Regions from separate parts of the Anaerobacillus sp. ABR4_321 genome, predicted to be linked through region 2. Evidence: riboswitches for the same ligand, from Rfam matches in the RefSeq annotation. Region 2 holds a riboswitch; each other region holds the start of a gene.

Region 1 (7,706 bases), on a different contig from region 2:
TATCACTAAAATTACATCAAATAAAACAGTCCGGCTCATAAAAGAGTTCCGGACTGTTTTATTATATAGCCAAAATTAACTGGCCATAATCATTTTTTGTATAATTTGAAAAGGAAAATTTAATCTTATTCTTCTCTTCCTTCTCTTTTAAGTTATTCAAATACCGCTTTATACCTTCAACAAAGCTCATTTCTTTAATCAGGTTATTGACCTCAATAAGCTCTGCTTCTGTATTCCAAATTAAGTGCTTTTCTTCTTTTGTATCAATCATAGTTATTAATCTATTCGCTGTTTCTGTCCTTGAGTAAGCTAATTGATCGCTTTCCAATACTGGAACATACATTCCATCGTCGGAAGCTTCCCAGCCCTCGTATGGCGGATCATATTGGTCAGAGTTTATACTCTCCTTCCAATCCAGCCAGGAATAGACATAATGTTCAGCTTCCTGCTGATTATTCGCAAAGGGCGTACAGACGATAAACGTGTACTCATTGAATGCCAGTTGGTGTTCTTTGTAATCTACCGCTCGTGATAAATAATGTATGGACTTATGCGTCTCCCTAACTTTGTTTTGAATGTAAGTCACAAATTCAGAGTTGTTATATTGAGTTTGTACTTTTACATAAAACAGCGGGAAAGACTTTACAGTCGTTTCTTTCTTATTCACTGTTCCATCCGGTAACAAGATTAGTCTTTCACCATGCTTATACCTTGCTGGTGATACGTCTCCTGGATGAATGTTATATCCATCTTCTCTCCATGCTTGATAGATAGCTTGAAGTTCTTCTTCCTCGATGAGTTCCTCACCCATCCGTTCTTGAATCCACAAGAGAAACTCAAGCATTCTTTTACGAGCTTCAATCGTGAACGCTCCTGGTGCATAGTTAAACGTCGCTCTATTAAACGTCTCGTATCTATGACGTCTTCTTTCGCTTGGATCTTGAATACAATCAGTAGAGAACAAATTAAAGTCATCTCTAAGATCTTCTGCATTCTTTTGATGAGAATTAAACTTTTGTCGTTGTGTTGGCAGGCGAAAGCGCACATCGTTCCGAATATCTAACATATAGTTCTTCCACTCTTGAAGATAATGATAATTCGTATAGCCCTCTTCGATCATTGCATTCAACATCTTGTCGTTCTTTCCAGCAAGTGGGCACGTAAAACATCCCGTTCTAGAACCCATTTTGCCACAAGAAGAACCGTCTCCGCTTTGGTCAGTAGTTGCGCATTCATGGCCATTCTTCCCGTACATCTTCATCATTTCAGATACCTTCCCTCCAAAGGGGAATTGTCCATTGGGAAGAGCGAGCAGATAGGTCCATAGTGCGTCTAATTCAATGTCTTTAATCGGATGCATAACCCTTATCCGTTTATCAGTGGCATGAGTTGCATAGTAGTCACCTACAGCATGTTTTTCCATACTGGTTGCTCTTGATGCGCTCTCTGATAATCTAACGCCCAAAATAGAGGTTAAAGCGTAATGATCATATGAAAAACAATCCTGGTCTTGTATGGATTTATTAATAATGGTCTCTAGCCTCTTCTGAATCGGATTTACCTTTTGATGGAAGGTACAATGCCGAGCTTTTGAGCTTGCTGATATTGGGGGAGTACCTCTGCCTATGGTCCGAAAATAGAATCTGCTTTTGATTGGCGGCTTCACCAAGTGGACCTTAATGATATGGTTTAACTTTTGTTCAAAAGTTTTCTTTTCTATTGTTTTCATAATCCCTCGTTGGTATCGACTCATGACCGGAGTTTCAGCCGCAGCATCACTCATAACTATATGAATTTCTCGTTTTAATAAGTGTGCAGGTAACCGCTCGATCATTTGCCATACCAATGTCAGAACTAATGAACTATCTTTACCCCCGCTGAAAGAAACTGACCACTGTTGTGAGTTATCCTCCAGATATTGTTCCTTTAAAAAATCTTTGATCTCATCAAATTCCTGAAATACATTCACTTTAGAATATCGTTCTTCCCATTCCTTTAATTTCGCTTCATTCATATCTTTGTCCAAACGCATAGAAAAAGAGATAGGGGCGTCCACCCGCTATCTCAATTCATCTAGCGGAGGACTACCCTCCCTTATTTTATTGTTATGCTCTCATGCGATTTTGAGCAGCCTGCATGTTTCTTCTTTGAAATGTCTCTAGTGTTCTTCTTTCAGTATCTAGATCCATCACAACAAATTGAAGGCTGATATCTTTAACCGTTTTAAATTGTTCGATTTCATTCTTCGTTATTGTCCCACGAGATATGAAATATTGAACTTTTTCATGATTGGGTTTACCGTATTCAATCAGAAGGTCACTACCCAGTTCATCATACATAGCTCGAACATCATATAAAGGGTCATTATTAATCAATGAAACCGAACCATATTGATGCGTCAGCTTCTTGTTTTCTTTTAATTCTTTACAAGCTATCATTTCTTCTTTTAGCTTTTCGTAACGATACTTGTAATTGGTGTGCTTCGCTTCTAACGTACTGAATGAAAAAGCTAATTCTTCCGTGCTCCAACCTGTACTCTTTAACTCAGGAACCTTGTTTAACTCCTTCCCCCATTTATTGAAAGAAGGCTTTACATATTGAGTAGGCTCCAGCTGATAAGCTATTATTTGTTCCAAGATAAGCGACTCTTTTCTAACCTTTTTATGGTCCACCTCAACAATATGAGCTAATAAGCCAAGATCATCGAGATACGTATTCAAACCAATTAGATCGGTCTCGCTTCTCTTTTTCGGAACGAATTTAGCCACAAGATTTACATCATTGAAAACATGTCTTCTATCTTCTGACGCTTGAAGCTTTGTTTGTAATGTATCTTTCACCTGTTTTAAATGGTTCTCATACAGTTTTAATGTTGGATATGTCCCATCCTCTAAGAATGACGACATCATTTCAGCTGCAGTTCGAATAGGCTCAAATAATGCTTTTTCCGTTCTGGAGCATTTCTTGCATCTCTTTAGGTCGAATTCAGGTCGGCCGCTTTGATAAATACAATTCTCACAACTTCTTGCTACTGTCATAATTCTCATTCCTCTCAATATGCACTCCCCACCTAGTACCAGGGGAGCAAAAATTTCACTCCCCACTAGGAAGGGACATACTGTAGAGCTATAGATTTAGTTGTTTGTTCATAATTAACGTCATAAGTACTCTCTTAGCAACATCTGGTTTCAATCGATCAATGATGGTAAATACCTCAAATTCAGTCTCAGCAGATAGAATTTTTCTGTAAATCTTTGAGGATTCTTTATCAATCATTGAAAGAGAGGATTTACGTTTATTCATGAAATCTTCTCCCCTCTAGCGATGTATTTTACTGATAAGTTCTGAAGGTTTTTCTTCTTATACCGTTCCTTTACGAAGGTAATAGCTGAATTGCTATCTATGGCCTCCATGTTGTAAAGAATCGGTATATCGTCTAGAGAAAATGTTACTCTGAACAAATACTTCTGAGGCTCCCGCTCACCATCAAAGAATTCATTTGAAGGCAAGACGGACTGAATACAATCCGTTTTAAGGATAATTGGAGGCGTATATTCATTCTCCTGAACGATTAAATAAGCCGGAAAGCCCAAGAGCACTTGAAACAGAAATACGTTTCCCTCAGCAATCACTTCCCCATTTTTCAAAACACTCTTCTCTGCGACTGTAAACTTGGAAGTCTTAGTGTAGAAATCAAACGTCATACGGCTACACCTTCTTCGACATATGAAAACAGATCGTGTTCAGCAGGCTTCAACTCTTCCTTAACTGTTTCGATTTCTTTCAAACTAGCTAATAGATTTAGTTGTTTTCCCTTAGAACTTCTAAGTTGAAGTGTTACCACGTCATTCACTACCACGATGCCAATAGGACCCTTCTTAAAAATGCCCTTGGAATCAACAGTAGAAAATGACGAGCGGGACATAAAATCTTTAATCCAGTCACGCGTTTTTAACGTAGAGTGTGAAAGTGAAAACTCTATCCCTGTGATTGAAGGATTAATCCAACTTAGCGCAAAATCGTAAAGAAATATTGCACCATCAATAGATCCGTTAAAACAAACGCGATACCCCTTCATACTCGTCCTAGATTGATTTTTGAATGGTTCAATCCGGAAAACATGGCCATCCAGATACCATTCAAATCCCTCTTCTTTCTTAGTAAAATGCAGTCCTTTCACGCCTTTCCATAATTCCTCTGGTGTAATTGGAGCAAAACATGTGACTTTAAACATGTTGATTCCTCCTCATCTGACAATTGCTCACGCTCATAAATTCATTAATAAATAAATCCATTCAGAACATCCTCTCAATTAAGTTTTTTAACTCCACCCATTAATTGCTCTTACATTGAAGATTCAACTAAGTTTCTTACACATCACCTCCCTTGAAACGCAAAAAAAGCCTTTAGGCGAGGTTTTTGCACACAAAAAGTGTGCAAATTCCAAGCCCAAAGGCTTCTGTTATAATAGTCGTTTTACCTGCGGATCTCGAATGAGATCGCTCCAAAAAGAAAAATAAAGTCTTGATGACTAAATTATACCATTGGGTAATACCGACTACAACGTTATTGTGTTTGATTTAAGACTATACAGTGCTATTAATTTAGTGAATCTAACACTTCTTTATTTACATCAAATAAGTTATCTTTATAATTTTTAAGTATCATATCTACTTGTTCTTTTGTTAATTTGTATTCTTCTTTAATTGTATCTTCTGCATGAAGAGCTTCCACAAAAGATTTAGAAACGTCTTTAGTATCTAACTCTCTGGAATCTGAACTTAATACTTCATTTTGAGTAATAAGATTTCTTCCCTCTACTCGATTGTACTCCATAGCTAGAGTTACCATCTCAACATAAAGGTTTGGCTCAAGTAAAAAGTATGTACGGGTAAATGTATATTGATGATCTAAATTAATGAAAAAAGATTTTGTATTAGTATCATTGCTTTTATTAGACATAAAGTTTTTAGATAACATTAGAAACACCTCTTAATAGATAGGAAGTCTATCTAAATTTTTTTGTTTAACTATAAATATCCTTCATTTGTAATTATCATAGTATATAATTATTGAATTTATTGTAGAATTCCAAGATATAACTAAAGGTTTTTTAGACAAATTATTTCTATAACTTACATGATTCGATAAAATTCTACAAAGTTAAGTTTAATACAAATAAACAAAGAATGTTAGTTTATTCAAGGAAATAAGGACTTATGAGCTAAATAAAATCTAACTTTACTATATTACCCATATCAGACTGGTTAAAACTTCTAATTTATACAGAAAAAAGCCTTATATATTTAACAGTCTAAGTTGTCAAACATACTAAGGCCGGTTGCACTAGTTGCTCATCTATTTCTAAGTGCCCAGATAGAGAAATAAAGTCATAGCAATCCTTATATGTATTATTTTTTTCTAATTATCGAAATCCAAAAGATCTACGATTCTTACATCTAAACTTTTCGATATTTTATGTATGTTTACAAGGGTAATATTCCGATACCCTCTTTCCAATTCACTTATGTAGGTTCGATGCATACCAGTATTGAATGCGAGTTCTTCCTGAGAAATCTTTTGTAAAAGACGATAATATCGTACTCGAGAACCAAATAACTGTTTGACGCTCTTTTTGTCCTCTTTAAAACAAATTATAAGCCTCCTCCTTTTTATTATCTACCGCATAAAGTAGACATTTTCAAATGACATAAGATAATTTATGGCTTTCTTTTAAATATTATTAGGTAACTTATATTAGTAACAGGAAAAACATTAAAATAATAAAGGGTTACGTCATTTCGCAAAACTTTATGACCATAAAACCAGAAGTATATTTACATAAAGAGGTTTTTTTATGGGTCTAAAGTTAGTTAAAAAGTAAGATTAGTTTAATTTAATTTTACTATAAATTCCTAAAAACGCTATAGCAAACTCCAAAATTTTCCTAATATGATTAATATAATAAATAACTTTAAATCAAATCTATTAATATAGACATACAGAGTAATAAGAATATGAAATGCCAATTATATAAGGGAAATATCTATTTAAAATAATTAATTTTTCTGAAAATTAGCATTTAGCTGAATTGTGTGTATAATATTTTTGGATATACAAAAAATGTAAAGTGAGGTTCGACATGAAATTCAAACAATTTTTTAGCTTATTTATTGTTGCTTCTATTTTGTTTGCGTACATTGCTCCAGAGTTTGCACAAGCAGCTACCGAATCCGATAGCTATAGTCAGTACATTATTATTGAGAGTGATGATGAGGAAGTTTTCGTCTGTGACCCAGACTATGTTGAGGAAACCGTTCCACCAGTTTCTGATCAGCCTAATCCCGATGAAGAACCATTCCCAGTAGATTCGACTGTAATTGATAATCAAAAACCATTACCTGGTATTCCACTACCAACTGACCCAACTGTTAGAACTTTCTCTGTTAGCGAACCTTCAGAGTTTAATTCTGTTGAAGTACTAACTTCAGATGACGGTTGTAATTACGTCGAAGAGTATATTGAGCATGCAAATTATGATAATAGTATTCCTTATTCTTCAATCGTAGAAACAGAAATTGATGAAGAGTTCGATGACATCAATGTAGTTATTAAAGGCGATCAATTACAACTTTGGTTTCTATTACCGGTTATTACTCCAATTGTTGCTAGGGTTGGGGGAAGATTAGTAGTTAAACAGTTCTTGAAAAGCTCTACAAGAAATATTGTTATTAGAAACGGACATTTAGCAGGGAAAAAACATCCTGTTTCTAAAGTTTCTTTCACTTCCCAAGGGTTTCCAAACTTTGTTGAGAAGTATTCAATGACACTACCAAAGAGATTATTAAAATCATCTAACAGTACTCAATTTGCACATGCAAATAAAGCGTTGAAAAGTAAGATTAATAGTAGTTCAAGCACCAGGAATAAATTCACTTCTAATCAAATTAAGGATATACAAAATGGAAAGACACCAAGAGGTTATACTTGGCATCATCATGAAAAAAGAGGAAGAATGGAGCTAGTAAACTCCTGGGAACATGCCAAAACTGGTCACACTGGTGGTAAATCCATTTGGGGTAAAAATTAGACTTGTAAGAAAAAAGCTTGGAAACTTCCAATAACGTGTTCTGTTTTGAAGTTCAAAACCACAAATGTTCAATTGAATGGTAGTCTAATACGCGATACAACAAATAAAAAGACAAAAAACGGTCAGAGGCAGTAGCCGCTAACCGTTTTTTTGTGAATAGATTGTTCAAGCAAAGCTCCCTTAATTTCTCTTTCCTAACAATAAATAAATTAATACCCCACTAAAAGTGAACATAGCCGTTCCAGCAAAAACCTTTGCATTTGAAACACCAAATTCGAGAGTATCCTCAGTCCTCTGTTTAATCTCAATTACTGTCCACCAGTTGTTAATTGAAGATTCATATATTGCAAAGTAAAGCCAAATTAAATAGCTGAAGAATAAAATTAATATAACACCTAAGCTTCTTTGCATCATATCTCCTTTTACATAAAGACATTACTATTAGAACTAATACCTATTCTATTAATTAACAAAAGAAGAGCGTAATCCTTTTAGATCATCGCTCCCTTTTCTTGAGTAAGAGAGTTATAAAAACCCCTTCATCCTAATTACTTTTCCATCCAACTCTTGTCCTATCTCTTCCATACCAAGTTTTTGATAAAACTTCAGAGCAGAG
Region 2 (7,706 bases):
ATACGATCCAAATACGAAATAACAGAAGACCGGAGACTTTCTCCGGTTTTTTGTTATTAACGAATCATTTGAAGGATAGATAACAGAGCGCTTATAATATAGGTGTAAAGTCATTAATGAAAAGAGGGAGAATATGATCGATTCTCGTATTAAGAAATTAGCAGAAAATCTTGTTCACTATTCTACAAGAATTGAAAAAGGTGAGCATGTTTTAATCGAAGCATTTAATATCGATAATTCACTTGTTCGGAGCTTAGTAAAAGAGGTACATAAAGCAGGCGGCTTTCCACATGTGAACCTTCGAGACAATCAGATTATTCGTGAACTATTATTAGAAGCGACCGAGGAGCAAATCGAAGCTTGGACTACACATGATCTTCGCCAGATGGAAGGCATGGATGCTTATATCGGTATTCGCGGCGCGGACAACATCAATGAGTTTGCTGATGTACCTGAAGCAAAAATGGCATTGTTTAATCAGGTATATAAAACAAAGGTTCATAGTAATCAACGAGTCAAACATACGAAGTGGGTCGTAATGAGATATCCTAACCCATCTATGGCTCAGCTCTCTAGTATGAGTACAGAAGCATTTGAAGATTATTATTTTAATGTTTGTACGATGGATTACGCGAAGATGAATGAAGCGATGGATGCACTTGTGGACCGAATGAATCGTGCAGATTCTGTAAGAATCGTTTCACCTGATACGAATTTAAGCTTTTCCATCAAAGATATACCAGCAATTAAATGTGCAGGGCAACTGAATATCCCTGATGGAGAAGTATTTACCGCCCCTGTCGTGGATAGTGTTAATGGCGTGATCACGTACAATACACCATCTCCATACAATGGGTTCGTTTTCGAAAATGTTCAGCTAACGTTTGAAAATGGAAAGATTATCGATGCGACAGCGAACGATACAGAACGATTGAACAGCATACTCGATACTGATGAAGGTGCTAGGTATATCGGTGAATTCGCAATCGGAGTTAACCCGTATATTCGCGAGCCGATGAAAGATATCTTGTTCGATGAAAAGATCGACGGATCGTTCCACTTTACTCCAGGGCAATCTTATGACGAAGCACCAAACGGAAATGATTCAGCAGTTCACTGGGACATGGTGCTGATTCAAAGACCTGAATATGGTGGAGGAGAAATTTGGTTTGATGATGAATTGATAAGAAAAGATGGTAAGTTTGTACCAGACTATCTCAATGGATTAAATCCTGAAAATTTAAAGTAAGATAAGGAAGCGCATCTACGGATGCGCTTTTTTACGTACAAATGACCAATCACATTCCTGGTAGTTTGAATATAAATAAACAAATCTACTTAAGAGGAAGTGCCTTTAATGGAAATACATTGTGATGGATGTACAAAGGAGATGAGAGACTGGGAGACCATTCATATGGTGAAATTCGATAAGTGGTATGTTGGTCATTTTAACTGCTTATTGAATTTGAAAAAGAAACTTAATTTAAACAGACCGATTAAATGGGATAAATTAGAAGGAACAAAAGATAATCAAAAAGGAACGGATGGAAAAACGCAATCATAATGATTCGATTTGTATTTTATAGAGTATCATTATGACTAAAAAAGCTGTCGAGGATTCCTCGGCAGCTTAAGTTTGTAGATTTCTGATCTTTACTCTCCATTTTCACTTAAATAATTGTTAGCTTTTTCAGCATGTATGGCGAAAGTTAACGGGTTCTTCTTTATGTATCCAGCTTTTTTCAAGTCTCCTATTGTGGCACTGACAGTTTCTCTAGTAGAACCGATCATCGTAGCCATGTCGTAATGTGTAAGCTTGATCTCGATCGTTTGCCATTCGTTCTTACGCTTTCCAAATTTCTCACTAAGTTTTAATAGTAAAGACAACACCCGATATTTTACACTTCTGAGTGCAATGTTTTCACTCATTTCATAAATTTCTTTTAAGCGTGAAGACAGTATTTCAATGAATTTTATGGCGAGCTTGGGGTTTTCTGAGAGCAAAGTTTCAAATTGTTCTTTTCCGATAATACATAAATAAACGTCTGTCATCGCTTCAACATAAACAGAATCATCACTTAGTGAGAAACTAGAGGTTTCTCCAAAAATGTTGCCATCTCCAAGAATATCGACCGTTAATTGTTTTCCGCTATCATTGGAGCGATACAAACGTACATTTCCTTGTTTCAATAAAAATAACGCTTTCATCGGCTTTGTAGGTCCTACGATGATGGTTCCTTTTTTAACTGGCTTCATATCGCTAACACGATCGATCTGTACTAAATCATTCATTTCCATTTCATCAAATAAGTTTATCTGGGAAAGCATCGTCAATTTATCCATAAGATCACCTTCAGTTCTTAAATCAAGTCATTTTCACGAGTAAGATAGCTTACATTATCATAAATCGTATACCGTTATACTCTAATTGTTAGGAGGGTACTTGTCTAACATGGAACATATTCGATTATACACGATAACAAGTTGCATTGAATGTGAGAAAACAAAAAGACTCCTTAAGCAGTCAGGTATTTCCTTTGATGAAGTGAATGTCCTTGAACAGCCAGAAAGACAAGAAGATCTCTATCAATTGGCCGGAGAATTCCTTGTACCGCTGCTTGTCTATAACAATAAAGTCTGCTCTGAGTTCACTTTAATACAGAATCACTCGAATGTTGAGATGAACTTTTTATAGGTGCGATGAATATAGTAAATCATCTTTGGAAAGAGGTGATGGTTTGTCGCATCTTCTTTATTCGGCTATTGGAGATTCTATTACATTAGGTACAGGCACAATCCTTTTTTCACCGACTTTTCCAGATTACTATCGTTCGGCTATCTTTGATAAGTTAGAAGAAAATGTTCTCCTAACAAAATATGCAAGAAATGGAGCAACTACTCGCGACGTTAGAGACTGGCTAGAGCAATCGTTACCGATCGAACATGCCAATGTTATTACGATTACGGCCGGTGGAAATGATTTGATCGATGCAGCTGAAGAGTTTGCTATAAATAAGGAAGAAGCTGTTTTCCAGAAAGCGCTCGAAGAATGCTGTACAAACATGAATTGGATTGTAAGCCACCTATCGATGACAGTAAAGAAGCCTGCTATGATTCGAATCGTTAATTTGTATAATCCTTATCCTCATCTTTCATTCGCAAAAGATTGGGTCAATCGATTTAATCAAAATCTAGTAACATGTACAAAGAATAATGATGTAAAAGTGGCAGATGCTTATCGTTTGTTTGAGGGCAATGAAGAACGGCTTTTGTCCTTTGATGGCATACACCCTAATGAATGTGGCCACATGGTTATTTCTGGAGCACTCGTTAACACTGGTATCTCTTTATAGAAAACTGTAATCACAATTACAGACAAATGATCTTATTGTAAGTTATACTAGCCTATAGTAACGAGTAAAGGAGAAGATTTACATGCAACAAATCGAATCAAAACAATCTTATGATAATCTAATCAATGATTCTAAAGTGACGATATTAAAATACGAAGCGAATTGGTGCCCGGACTGTAAACGCCTTGACTTATTTATCGACGATATCATCAAAGAACATAGCGATAAACAATGGGCACAAATTGATATTGAGCAATTCCCTGAAATAACAGAGGAAAATGAAGTGATGGGTATTCCAAGTCTCCTCGTTTATAAAGATGGAAAAAAAGTTGGGCATCTTCATAGTGCCAACACAAAGAATCCAGATCAAGTAAAAGATTACTTATCTGACTTTTAATAAACAGCCTGTCGAGGCAATCTCGACGGGCTGTTTTAATTTTTTGTCAAGATATACTCGACCGTTCCGTCCTGTAATGAATGTACATGTGATATGACATAACCGATGCTGAGGTATGTCGATAATGCTTCACTGCAAAGATGACTTACAGGTTCTGTAGGTGCATGGAGACTAGGATAAAATCCTACAACTTTGTTTAAGGGAGTACACCTTAGTAAAACGACGTGAGTGCCTTGCCATGCGGTTCCAATCTGATTTCGTTCCATTCGATTCCCTCCCTGATCAAGCTTTAGCAAGATCATACATGATTAGTTTATGATGCAGAAGATAAAGTGTTAGAATCGATACAAAATATATTGAATTATTGCTAAAATATAGTATAATTGTATAAACTATTAAACTTTCTCATTTTTTAGTCCCTTTTACTATTGATTTAGCACTGCCGTTACATTGTAGTGCGTGTCTGTTCTAACTCTCCAGAAAAAGGCAAACCATTCTAAAGAATGGGACGCAAAGACACAGGTCTAATGTTGAGAACATTCAACGATGACGGCTGGTCCTCCTGGAAATATCAAAGGAGGAGAGGGTGGCCATGATTAAAACCAGGCCAGAACAAGCACTTGATCAAGAGTGGGTAATGCTGATGAAAGTTGCACGAGAAATCGGGTTGAAAAAAGATGAAATCCGAGCATTTCTCGACCGCAAAAAAGATCCAACACCTGTGCGTATACAAAAACGGAGGGCTATCGATTGATAGCTCTTTTTTTAGAAGTAAAGAATCTGATGTGTGTAAACAGTTAGGCAAGTGGGTAGTCTATGAATACTGAGTAGATTGCGCTTGACTTTAAGTGAAACTTTTTTGTATCATATGTGATATCAATTACATATATAAGCTAACAACTGTGAAGGACAGATAGTAGCTAGGTAACCCTTTTTATAGAGATTCGGGGACGGTGGAAGCCCGAAAAAGGTCTAGTGAAACGGCGGTCTGGAGTTGATACCGTAAAGTGGATGTGTTCTTTCACATCAACTGGGGTGGAACCGCGGGTGCATACGCTCTCGTCCCCGGACAAATTTTTGTCCGAGGACGGGAGCTTTTTATGTTGTTAGACAATGATAAAAAGGAGAGATTTAGATGAGTATTTCGATGGAACAAATCGTTGCCATTTCAAAGCACAGAGGATTTATTTTCGCTGGTTCCGATATTTACGGAGGTTTAGCGAACACTTGGGATTACGGTCCATTAGGTGTAGAACTTAAGAACAACATCAAAGCAGCGTGGTGGAAGAAGTTCGTACAGGAGTCTCCTCACAATAGCGGACTGGATGCGGCAATCTTGATGAACCCTAAAACTTGGGTTGCATCTGGTCACCTAGGAAATTTCAACGACCCATTGATTGATTGTAAGAGCTGTAAAACACGTCATCGTGCAGATAAGCTGATTGAAGATGCACTTTCTGAAGAAGGCAACGAAATGATTGCTGACGGATTATCGTTTGAAGAGATGGAGCGGTTGATTGAAAATCATAACATTAAGTGCCCAGAGTGTGACAGTCAAGACTTTACAGAGATTCGTCAATTTGACCTCATGTTTAAAACACAGCAAGGGGTAACGACTTCAAGTACAAGCGACATTTATCTTCGCCCTGAAACAGCACAAGGTATTTTCGTGAACTTTAAAAACGTGCAGCGTTCGATGAGAAAGAAAGTGCCATTCGGAATTGCACAAGTCGGAAAAAGCTTTAGAAATGAGATTACACCTGGTAACTTTACATTCCGTACGCGTGAATTTGAGCAAATGGAGTTAGAATTCTTCTGTAAACCTGGAGATGAACTAGAATGGCACCAGTATTGGAAAGATTTCTGTAAGAACTGGCTATTGAATCTTGGCGTTGATCAAGATAATATCCGCCTTCGTGAGCACGCTGAAGATGAGCTCTCTCATTATAGTAATGCAACTACAGATATCGAGTACAAATTCCCATTCGGTTGGGGTGAACTATGGGGAGTTGCTTCAAGAACAGATTATGATTTGAAAAAGCACATGGAACATTCGAACGAAGACTTTACGTACCACGATCAGCAAACAGGCGAGCGCTATGTTCCTTATTGCATCGAACCATCATTAGGGGCAGACCGCGTTACACTAGCATTCTTAATCGAAGCGTACGAAGAGCAAGAATTAGAAGATGGCACGTCTCGTAGTGTCATGCATTTTCATCCTGCTTTAGCACCGTTTAAAGCAGCAGTATTGCCACTTTCAAAGAAATTATCGGATGAAGCTAGGGAAGTTCACGCTGAACTTGCGAAGTATTTCATGGTGGATTACGATGAAGCTGGATCGATCGGTAAACGTTACCGCAGACACGATGAAGTAGGTACACCATTTGCGATTACGTTCGATTTTGATTCCCTTGAAGATAAGCAAGTAACTGTACGAGACCGAGATACAATGGAACAACAAAGAATGCCAATCTCTGAACTAAAGAACTTTTTAGAGGAAAAAACTCAGTTTTAATGAAAGAGCCGCTCGATCGAGCGGCTTTTCTTTAGGATTAACGTAAAGGAGTGAAGTCGTGAAGATTTTATGGGATTTTGATGGCACGTTATTCGATACGTATCCAGCTTTTGTTAGTATTATGAAACGGTTTGTTCCTGAACATGTTTCAAATGAAGAGATATTGAAAGAGTTAAAAGTTTCATTTCGGCATGCAACAAATGTATTTGGATTAACAATGGAACAAGTTGAAGAATTCAGAGTGTTAGATAACGCCCTTTCTCCTGATAAGAAGCCTCCTTTTGAAGGTGTTACGGAAATTCTGAACAAATCAGACCTTAATGTCATCATGACTCACAAACCAAGGGAAGAAGTCATCACCATTCTTCAGCATTTTAATATGGAGCATCTTTTTGCCGATCTTGTAGCAGGCGATGATGGATATCCAAGAAAACCAGACGCAGCTTCTTATCGTTATTTACATAACAAGCATGAAATAGATTTAGCAGTGGGTGACCGTTTATTAGATATCATTCCAGCGAAAGAAGTTGGGATGAAAACATGTTTATTTCAAAATACTGCAGATGGAGCAGACTTTTATGTAGAAGATTACAAACAACTCAAGCAATTATTGTGGTCTAAGTAGACCAAATATTGTTCTCAAGGGAGTGGACCATGATGGGTAAGCAACAACGTTTTCTCCTTCTAACATTCCTCCTAGGAGTATTCTTAGGCGCATTAGACTCAGGTGTGATTTCCCCTGCTTTAACCACATTGGTTAAAGAACTCGATATCGATTTGAAATTTACTGTATGGGTCGTTACGATCTACACCCTTGTTTACGCAGTCAGTATGCCGATTATCGGTAAACTGGCAGATCTTTATGGTAGGAAGCGAATATTCCTTGTTGGGATATTCCTGTTAGCTCTCGGTTCTCTTATTGCAGGTATAAGTGGGTCACTTCTACAGCTTTTAACAGGAAGAGCGATTCAAGCAGCAGGAGCTGGAGGTATTATTCCTATTGCAAACGCTGTTATCGGGAGTAGTTTTCCTAAAGAGAAGAGAGGAATGGCGCTTGGATTGATAGGAGCCATGTTCGGAATCGCTTCTATTCTCGGACCTGCTGTAGGAGGATTTTTAGTGGCTCACGTAAGCTGGCGATGGATTTTCTTCATGAATATCCCCATTGCTTTCATCATCTTTCTTATGGCATTAAAGCTGCCGTTAGAAGAACAAAAGGGGTACCGTTCGAGGCTTGATTGGAAAGGAGCTCTTTTCCTATCCGTCATTATTGTTTCGTTATTACTCGGATTGACAAATTTGGATACGAATAACCTTATCGGATCTTTTACAACGTTAACAGTATGGCCGTTATTACTCTTTAGTATTGTTTTAGTTTATCCTTTCTTAACGATAGAAGCTTCGCATAGTGATCCAATCATCAACATTTCATATTTCC
Region 3 (7,706 bases), 1.7 Mb from region 2:
AGGTCACTTACTGGTTTTGGAAGCTCAAAGTTCTGGCCGCCATCAGCGATCAGCATGCGTCCTGTCATCGCAGGTACAGTCACGCTCATCTTGCCGCTTTTTACAGCTGTACTGTAGTCCTTCGCAAGTCCGTCGGTGAACGAAATAGTGTTCTTTACGATACCTTCTACGTCTAACTCAACTGTTTTGTTATCGTTTCCGCGATTCACCGCGACCACTGCTGCACCTTCTGCATTCGTACGGGCATAAACATATACATCGCCATCAGCATGTAACGTTTTTAGATCTCCATATGCGAGTAGATCGGCATTCTCTGATCTTACCTCACCAGCACTTTGATAGTGCTTCACTAACGCTTCGTTTTCTTCACCCCATGGATACGTGCGGCGATCGTCAGGGTCTTTAGATCCTGTTACTCCCGCTTCATCACCATAGTAGATCGTCGGCGCGCCTGGGTACCCCATCTGAAGTACTGCCGCTAGCTTGAGTCGCTTTACCCCAAGCTCATGATTATAGTTCGGATCGAATTCAGCACGCTCATACGTGTCTGTCCCACCACCGAGGATATACACAGCACGAGGCGTGTCATGAGATCCCATCAAGTTCATGAGAGCACGAAACGCTTCATCAGGATAGTCCTCCTGCACAGCCTTCAGCTTCTCATCTGCACTCGCAGCGTTACCATTTTTCAAGAAGTCTAAAATCGCTCCTTCAAAACGATAGTTCATAACCGAATCATACTGATCTCCAAGAAAATACTTAGACGCATCATCCCAGATTTCTCCGAGAATCAATGGTTCTTCTCCTTCTTTAAGCGTTGCACCCGCGCCTGCAATGCTGTCTGATTTCAGCTCATCGCGGAATTCACGCCAGAACTCCATGTCCACTTCGTTCGCTACATCGAGTCTCCACCCGGATGCACCGTTTGTGATCCAGCTTTTCGCTGCTGAATCGTCATCATACATGATGTAATCCGAGAATTTCTGGTTGTTAAGTTCACTCGCATAATCGACGGCATCGCCCTCGATGCTTTTAATTTCAGGAAGCGAGTCATAGCCCCACCACGCCTGATAATCGTAGCGTTCGTTTCCGTTCTCATCCGTCACGATTTCATTTTTAATATTAAACCAGTTGTGAAAACCATATTCATCATTGAATGTCTGGCCTTCTTCTTCAAGCTGTTTACGTGCTTCTTTTTTCGCATCTTCTTCAGACAGTCCCTTATCATTCATAAGATCATAGATGAGAGACCAATACTCGTACGCGCCAACAACGTCATATTTTCCGTAACGATCAAAATAGATCGAATCATCACCTACGTGGTTAAACACCCCGTCCATGATCAGATGCATGTCGCGCTTCTCGAGCTCTTTTGTGAATGCCTCAAATTCTTCAGGTGTACCGAACAATGGGTCGATATCCTTCCAATCCGTTGCATCGTATTTATGGTTCGATGCAGCTTCTGCGATCGGATTGAGGTAAATCGTATTAACACCTAACGATTCGATGTAATCTAGCTTTTCATGAATCCCTTTCACGTCACCGCCAAAGAAATCATTGCTCCAGATTCCATCTCCTTCATATCCAGAACGATCAGCTAGCCTCGGATTATCAGGTAGCTCATCCCATTCTTTATGTTCGATCGGCTCATCACCACGTGCATATTTCTTTGCATCATCGTTCTTCTCATTTCCGTTATAAAAACGATCAGGGAAAATTTGATAAACGACGGCTTCCTTCATCCAATCAGGCGTTTTGAAGCCAGGGTCAAACACAGTGAGTTGATACAGTTCTGCGTTTGCATCGGTCGCTTTTCCTTTCGATCCCTGCTGTGTATCTTCACCATACTCAGCTTTTGCTGCACCATCACGTACAATAAACTTGTAGCCATAAAGACCTTTGACTTCTGGCTTTACGTCTGCCTCAAAAAAGTCCATTCCGTCAGAAGTCGCCGCTTTTTCCATCGGAACAAGCTTACTTGTACCCGTATTTTGATTCTTGATATACAATTCTGCTTTTGTTAGATCATCCTTTTTGGCTGAAAGACGAAGCGTAACGGTTTCGCCTTCTTTTACAGCACCAAACGGAGCTCGGTATGCTTCTTCCCAGGAGTTATGTAGAAGTTTTTCTTTGTTGATCGCTCCATCAGAACCCTCAGGGCTATAATCAGAACTAACATTTTTCGTTTCAGCGTTAAATTGGAACGTGATCGTTGCATCAGCAATAACGTTTAGTGCAACGTTATTCGAAGGATACTCTTCGCCCCAGTCGCTTCCTAACACAACTTTGTATTCATAGTTTCCTTTTGGAACATCTGAAGTGTATGTGTAAATATTATCGAAATTATCATCGGTTAATAACGCAGTCGATGTTTTCGGACTCCACTCATCTCCAGCATCGATCGCAGGCTGGATAGAACCTACTAATCTCGGTTGTTTTTCATCGGAAATCTTACTGTAAAAAGTGGAATCTGCTATTGCATGCGTGCCATCATGGTAATAGAACGTTACTTTCGATGCTTCAGAAAGCTCTAGCGGAATGTTTCCTCCATCTTTCCCATAGCTTTCCCCCCAAGATTGATTGATCGCAATCTTGTATTCATACTTACCAGCAGGAAGCTCTGCCGTAAATTCATAGAATCCATTCCCTTTGTCTTCCATGATCGTTTCAGATGCATCAGGCTTCCAATCAGCTTCTGCACCTAGCTCATCTTGGAGATCACCGACTAGTGTAACGGTACGTTTCGCATCCGCATCGCCGATTTGAAATTCGCTGTTTTCTCCTCCATTAGAATTGAGAGGATCCTTCATCCATTCACCATCGACGATAAACTTGTACTGGTGCATTCCGTTCGATAGATCATCGACTTTAAGGCTCCAGACATCTCCCTCACCTTTCGTCATCTCAAGAGCGCCGTTTTCCCAATCCGTAAAATCACCAGCGACTTTGACAGACGTCTTGCTACCGTCTCCCTGATAGTTGAACGTTGCGCTCGATCCTTCGATTACCGGACTCGTAAGCGTTGCAGCTTCGACACCCGGCATTGCTCCTGCCAGCAACTGCAACACGAGTACGATTGCTAGCGACAAAGAAAGCCGTTTTCGATTACGCCGTTTCATCGATATCCCCCTTTAATTTAAATCTACAGTTTGTGAAACCGTTTGCACAAAAACGTTAGTGAAATCGATTGCGCAAAGTTGCACAAAAACCATCTCACTAAATAAGCAAACGCTTTCAAACTTATGATGCCACAGGTTTGGCAGGTAATCAACTCCTTTTGGTTAAATGTGCTAATTTTCATACATTTCGATAGGTAATTCGTCTGGATCTTGAAAAAAGGTGAACCGCTTCCCTGTTAACTCGTCTACTCTAATTTCTTCAACGCTAGTGACACCTTTCCTTCTAAGCTCCTGTGCAGCCTATTCGATGTCGTCCACTTCAAATGCAATATGCCGAAGTCCACGTGCTTCCGGATAGCTTGGGCGCAGAGGAGCGGAATTGAAGGAGAACAGTTCGATTCGCGTATGCTCTCCAACCGCTAGATCAAGTTTGTATGACTCTCTTTCGTTCCGGTACGTTTCTTCTAATACCGTTAATCCCAGTACATTCACATAAAAATCTTTCGAGCGTTGATAATCTGAACATATGATGGCAACATGGTGTACCTTTTTAAACATCTTCAATCACCTCTATACCAACTTAGCGACGGTTCGTTCTTACGTCAAGCTACAGAAGTGACTCAGCTCCATCAACGTACATCGCTGTTCCCGTCACATGACTCGATGCATCTGAAATGAGAAAATAAACGACATCAGCGACTTGTTCAGGCTTTCCTGCTTTTTCTTCTAACGGGTGGCTACCTTCTGGATACTCTACAGGTATTTCAATTTCTTTAACACTTTCCTTTTGATCCGTATTTTCATCGATATTGGTTTCGATCGCTCCAGGACAAATCGCGTTCACTCTTATGTTATAGTTCGCTAGTTCAAGCGCAGCCATCTTCATAAACGCAACTTGCCCTGCCTTCGATGTGCTGTATGCAGACATCCCGAAGTTCGAGAACGTTCGATTTCCATTGATCGAACTTGTGATGACCATACTCCCTCCGTTCTTCTTCATATATGGAACAGTATGCTTCACCATGAGAAACGTACTTCTCAAGTTCGTTTGAATCGTTTGATCCCAATTGTCTACACTCATTTCTTCAATCGGTTGAAGCGTCCCGTTGATTCCAGCATTGTTAAAGAGATAATCGATCGCACCAGTTTTTTCGCTTACTTCTTGAAGCTTACTGACAACCTGGTCTTCATCAGACACATCGACTTCATATGCGAACGCATCACCGCCTAGGGAGATGATCTCCTCTTTTACTTCTTCTGCACGACTTTCTTCTACATCGAACAAACAAACTGTGATGCCTTCCTTTGCGAACCGCTTTGCAGCTGCTGCTCCAATACCAGATCCGCCACCTGTAATCACCGCAATTTTCTTCATGAATATCCCTCCTCGTCTTCCTTCTATACCCATTCTTTCGGTGGGTCAGTCTAAAAACATCACTAGTGTTCTTTCGTGTTTCAACGGTACTTTTTAAGAAATGACAAAAAAAGTTGTTTTAGCTTCCAAAAAACAACAAATTTCTTAAAACATTCATACTATGATAAGAATATGACATTATCCGTATACATAGTTCTAAAGTAGTGGATATCCTCCAGTAAAAGGCAACCTACTTTGAAAAAAGTAGATCGCAAAGTTATCAGATCTAAGGGAGTCTGTATATGATTCCTAAGATGGCTGAACTACCTGGAACTTAAAGGAGGAGTGAGGATGAAAACAAATGAAAAAGTAAGGCTTGATGATGAGTGGGTATTCCTAATCCTTTCTGCCAAGGAATTAGGTTTATCAGTAGAAGAGGTGAAAGCTTTTATTAGAAAGGAAAAAAAGTAAAAGACTCTAGGGAGTGGAGAGTGGAGAGTGAGTAGTGAGCGATTGCCGCTTTTGTTCTATTTACGGAACATAACCATACTGATATAATACTTAGTATCTGAGAGTGACGTAGAAGTATGGGAGGGTAAGACATGATAGGAGAGCAAGTAAAGAAGTATCGATTACGTAAAGGCCTCTCACTTTCTGAATTAGCTGAACGCGCTAGTGTAGCAAAATCCTATTTGAGTTCAATTGAACGAAACATACAATCTAACCCTTCTATTCAGTTTTTGGAGAAGATTTCAGGAGTATTAGATGTTTCTGTAGAGGTACTTCTTCAGGGAGATAACCTCATTCATCAAAGTGAATTGGATTCAGAGTGGAGAAAACTTGTTAAAGAAGCGATGAATTCTGGTATTAGTAAAGAACAGTTTAAGGAATTCCTTGAATTTAACAAGTGGCGTGCAAAGCAAGGAAGCGACAAATAATCGATTCATACGGGAGCCTCAAGCGAAGGCTCTTTTTACTATATCAAAGTAAAAAGAGCCAGTAAGAGTGATAAATTATTAATGCAGTATAAAGTACTGTTGCAACGATCAACAGTACTCTTACTAACCGCGATTGGAATTTAATCTTTATGCTCCCTATAAACACAAGTAAAATGGACAATGTTATTTTAAAACCTAAAAAGACAAATGGATGAATCGTAAATAATAAGTTCATCAGTGGATTTGCCTCTTCTATCACGTTGTTCTGTACGCCCCAGTATGTAATGACGCCATCGATGGCATTACAGGATGCCAAATAGTACATGGTGGATTGAACAAAAGGTTGCGAAAATCTACTCATTCCAAGTTCGAGGATATAACCTGATTCTTAATGATCTCTCTTAATTCGTTATAAAGTTTCCGCTCGTCCTCAAATAGCCATCTTCTATTATCCTCATGTAATTCGAGCTCCTTAATCTTGTTAAGAATAAAGTCTAAGTCACAGCGCCCTTTGTATTCATCATTAATATAAAGCTTGCCGGCCCTTTCATCGAGTGCAACAACCTTGATTCTCTTTCCCGTGATGTAGGATACAAACGTGCGATCTCCTAGCTTAATCATCTTAATTCCCCCTTATTTTTTTGAGGAATTATCCAGGAATTGTCTAATCTCTTCTTTGCTAAGCCCTAACTTTTTTGCTTTTGAAATAAGGGTGATCCACTCTAAGTCTAATTTTTCTCCACCATACGCCCTCATGTTTTACCTCCTTACTTTTTTCTCCATAAACCGACATTATAAAGAACATATTGTTCTTTATTTAGAATATAACTCTAATATAAGCCTACCGGAAAGAATATAAAAGACTGAAAATTCTTTATTTTAATTGTAATTTAGAACAAATTCTGTAATTTACTAATTTATACTTTATTTTTCTTATAATTCCATTTATTATGCATTATTTTGAGACTTTTGTTCTGTTTACAGAACATTACGTTCTTGATAAGATAATAATATACAAATACTAATAAAGTTGAGGTATTGGGGATGATAGGTGAAAAAATTAAGCTTTATCGAAATCGCATGGGGCTTTCATTAACTGAACTAGCGAAGCGAGCTAACGTAGCAAAATCATACCTCAGCTCGATCGAACGCAACCAGCAGGCGAACCCATCCATACAATTTCTCGAAAAAATTGCTACTGTATTAAAGGTGCCTATGGATGTGTTCATTCAAGATGGTGAATTCGAAGGCAGAGAGTCCAATCTGGACCCAGAATGGCAGTTGTTGATCGAAGAAGCGATGCGGTCTGGCATCACGAAAGAAGACTTTGAGGAATTTCTCGAGTTTAGGAAGTGGCAATTAAACAAGAAAGACTAATGAAAAACTCCCGCCTGGAGTGGACGGGAGTTTAACAACTTATTCAGCAGAATTCTCAGAGTTAGTGGATCCGTTGTTCGAAGCAGGTTCTTCCGTATTACTTCCGTTATTGGTCGTATTATTGTTTCCTTCTTCTTCTCCACCGCTACAAGCAGTGATGAGCATAACAGCTAGAAACGAAGTTGCAATTTTGGCCATGAATTTCTTATTCATTATCAAAATTCCTCCCTAACCAAGTTTGACCGCGGCTACTGAATAAGCGGTTGACCAAATCATAACAACAAAATTCTCCCATGTGTGGCAATTAACAGAGTCTCAATAAAGCCTTTAAATGCTTAACAAAATCGCACAACGTTTTTACAATTGAACTAAAAAAAGCACCTCGAAATTCGAGATGCTTGAAAGATCGTTATTTGAGGGCAAACATGATTTCCGCTTCCGCAGCAACTTCACCATCGACCGTCGCTGTCGCTTTTCCTTTGCCCATAGGTCCTTTAATACGGATGATCTCAACTTCTAAGCGGAGCTGATCACCTGGCTTAACTTGTCTCTTAAAGCGGCATTTATCGATGCCTGTAAAGAAAGCAAGCTTCCCTTGGTTCTCTTCCTTCTTAAGCATAGCAACCGCACCTACCTGCGCAAGTGCTTCTACAATTAAAACACCTGGCATGACAGGGTAATCAGGAAAGTGACCGTTGAAAAATTCTTCGTTGGCTGTAACGTTTTTAATTCCGATCGCTCTCACTTCTTCCTCTACTTCAACGATCTTGTCGACAAGTAGAAAAGGATAGCGATGTGGAATGATCGATTTGATATCTTGAATGTCCATCATCACGAGTGCTCCCTTCTTTTACTCCGTTTCTTTCTTAACAATATCAGAGATCTTCACCCAGGTCTCTTTTTTGAAAATGTCTCCCG

The links. A riboswitch is a leader RNA that binds a small molecule or an ion and turns the genes downstream of it on or off. The one in region 2 is predicted to bind cyclic di-GMP.
Region 1: linked by a shared signal. The riboswitch ahead of ACXADT_RS22550 (hypothetical protein) and the one ahead of ACXADT_RS13715 (anti-repressor SinI family protein) in region 2 are both predicted to bind cyclic di-GMP.
Region 3: linked by a shared signal. The riboswitch ahead of sinI (DNA-binding anti-repressor SinI) and the one ahead of ACXADT_RS13715 (anti-repressor SinI family protein) in region 2 are both predicted to bind cyclic di-GMP.

The regions. Positions count from the first base shown of each region.
Region 1 covers NZ_JBSWTK010000012.1:145,173-152,878, forward strand. The annotation lists gene ACXADT_RS22525 (hypothetical protein) at 62-1,423, opposite strand; gene ACXADT_RS22530 (hypothetical protein) at 2,106-3,038, opposite strand; gene ACXADT_RS22535 (hypothetical protein) at 3,127-3,303, opposite strand; gene ACXADT_RS22540 (hypothetical protein) at 3,300-3,704, opposite strand; gene ACXADT_RS22545 (hypothetical protein) at 3,701-4,234, opposite strand; gene ACXADT_RS22550 (hypothetical protein) at 4,600-4,980, opposite strand; cyclic di-GMP riboswitch class II at 5,327-5,410, opposite strand; gene ACXADT_RS22555 (helix-turn-helix domain-containing protein) at 5,422-5,679, opposite strand; gene ACXADT_RS22560 (HNH endonuclease) at 6,143-7,090, shown strand; gene ACXADT_RS22565 (hypothetical protein) at 7,271-7,501, opposite strand; gene ACXADT_RS22570 (GNAT family N-acetyltransferase) at 7,616-7,706, opposite strand, start outside.
Region 2 covers NZ_JBSWTK010000001.1:2,640,753-2,648,458, reverse strand. The annotation lists gene aldA (aldehyde dehydrogenase) at 1-22, shown strand, start outside; gene ACXADT_RS13750 (aminopeptidase) at 134-1,249, shown strand; gene ACXADT_RS13745 (hypothetical protein) at 1,358-1,564, shown strand; gene ACXADT_RS13740 (Crp/Fnr family transcriptional regulator) at 1,654-2,343, opposite strand; gene ACXADT_RS13735 (glutaredoxin family protein) at 2,453-2,695, shown strand; gene ACXADT_RS13730 (SGNH/GDSL hydrolase family protein) at 2,739-3,353, shown strand; gene ACXADT_RS13725 (thioredoxin family protein) at 3,436-3,750, shown strand; gene ACXADT_RS13720 (hypothetical protein) at 3,786-4,016, opposite strand; cyclic di-GMP riboswitch class I at 4,226-4,316, shown strand; gene ACXADT_RS13715 (anti-repressor SinI family protein) at 4,343-4,504, shown strand; gene ACXADT_RS13710 (glycine--tRNA ligase) at 4,886-6,268, shown strand; gene ACXADT_RS13705 (HAD-IA family hydrolase) at 6,327-6,893, shown strand; gene ACXADT_RS13700 (MFS transporter) at 6,926-7,706, shown strand, end outside.
Region 3 covers NZ_JBSWTK010000001.1:932,509-940,214, reverse strand. The annotation lists gene ACXADT_RS05125 (alpha amylase N-terminal ig-like domain-containing protein) at 1-3,119, opposite strand, end outside; partial or broken gene gloA2 (SMU1112c/YaeR family gloxylase I-like metalloprotein) at 3,291-3,677, opposite strand; gene ACXADT_RS05115 (SDR family oxidoreductase) at 3,727-4,494, opposite strand; cyclic di-GMP riboswitch class I at 4,708-4,804, shown strand; gene sinI (DNA-binding anti-repressor SinI) at 4,825-4,944, shown strand; gene ACXADT_RS05105 (helix-turn-helix domain-containing protein) at 5,076-5,411, shown strand; gene ACXADT_RS05100 (DUF5658 family protein) at 5,455-5,772, opposite strand; gene ACXADT_RS05095 (hypothetical protein) at 5,769-6,032, opposite strand; gene ACXADT_RS05090 (anti-repressor SinI family protein) at 6,045-6,167, opposite strand; gene ACXADT_RS05085 (helix-turn-helix domain-containing protein) at 6,456-6,788, shown strand; gene ACXADT_RS05080 (hypothetical protein) at 6,828-7,001, opposite strand; gene fabZ (3-hydroxyacyl-ACP dehydratase FabZ) at 7,198-7,620, opposite strand; gene ACXADT_RS05070 (DNA-directed RNA polymerase subunit beta) at 7,639-7,706, opposite strand, start outside.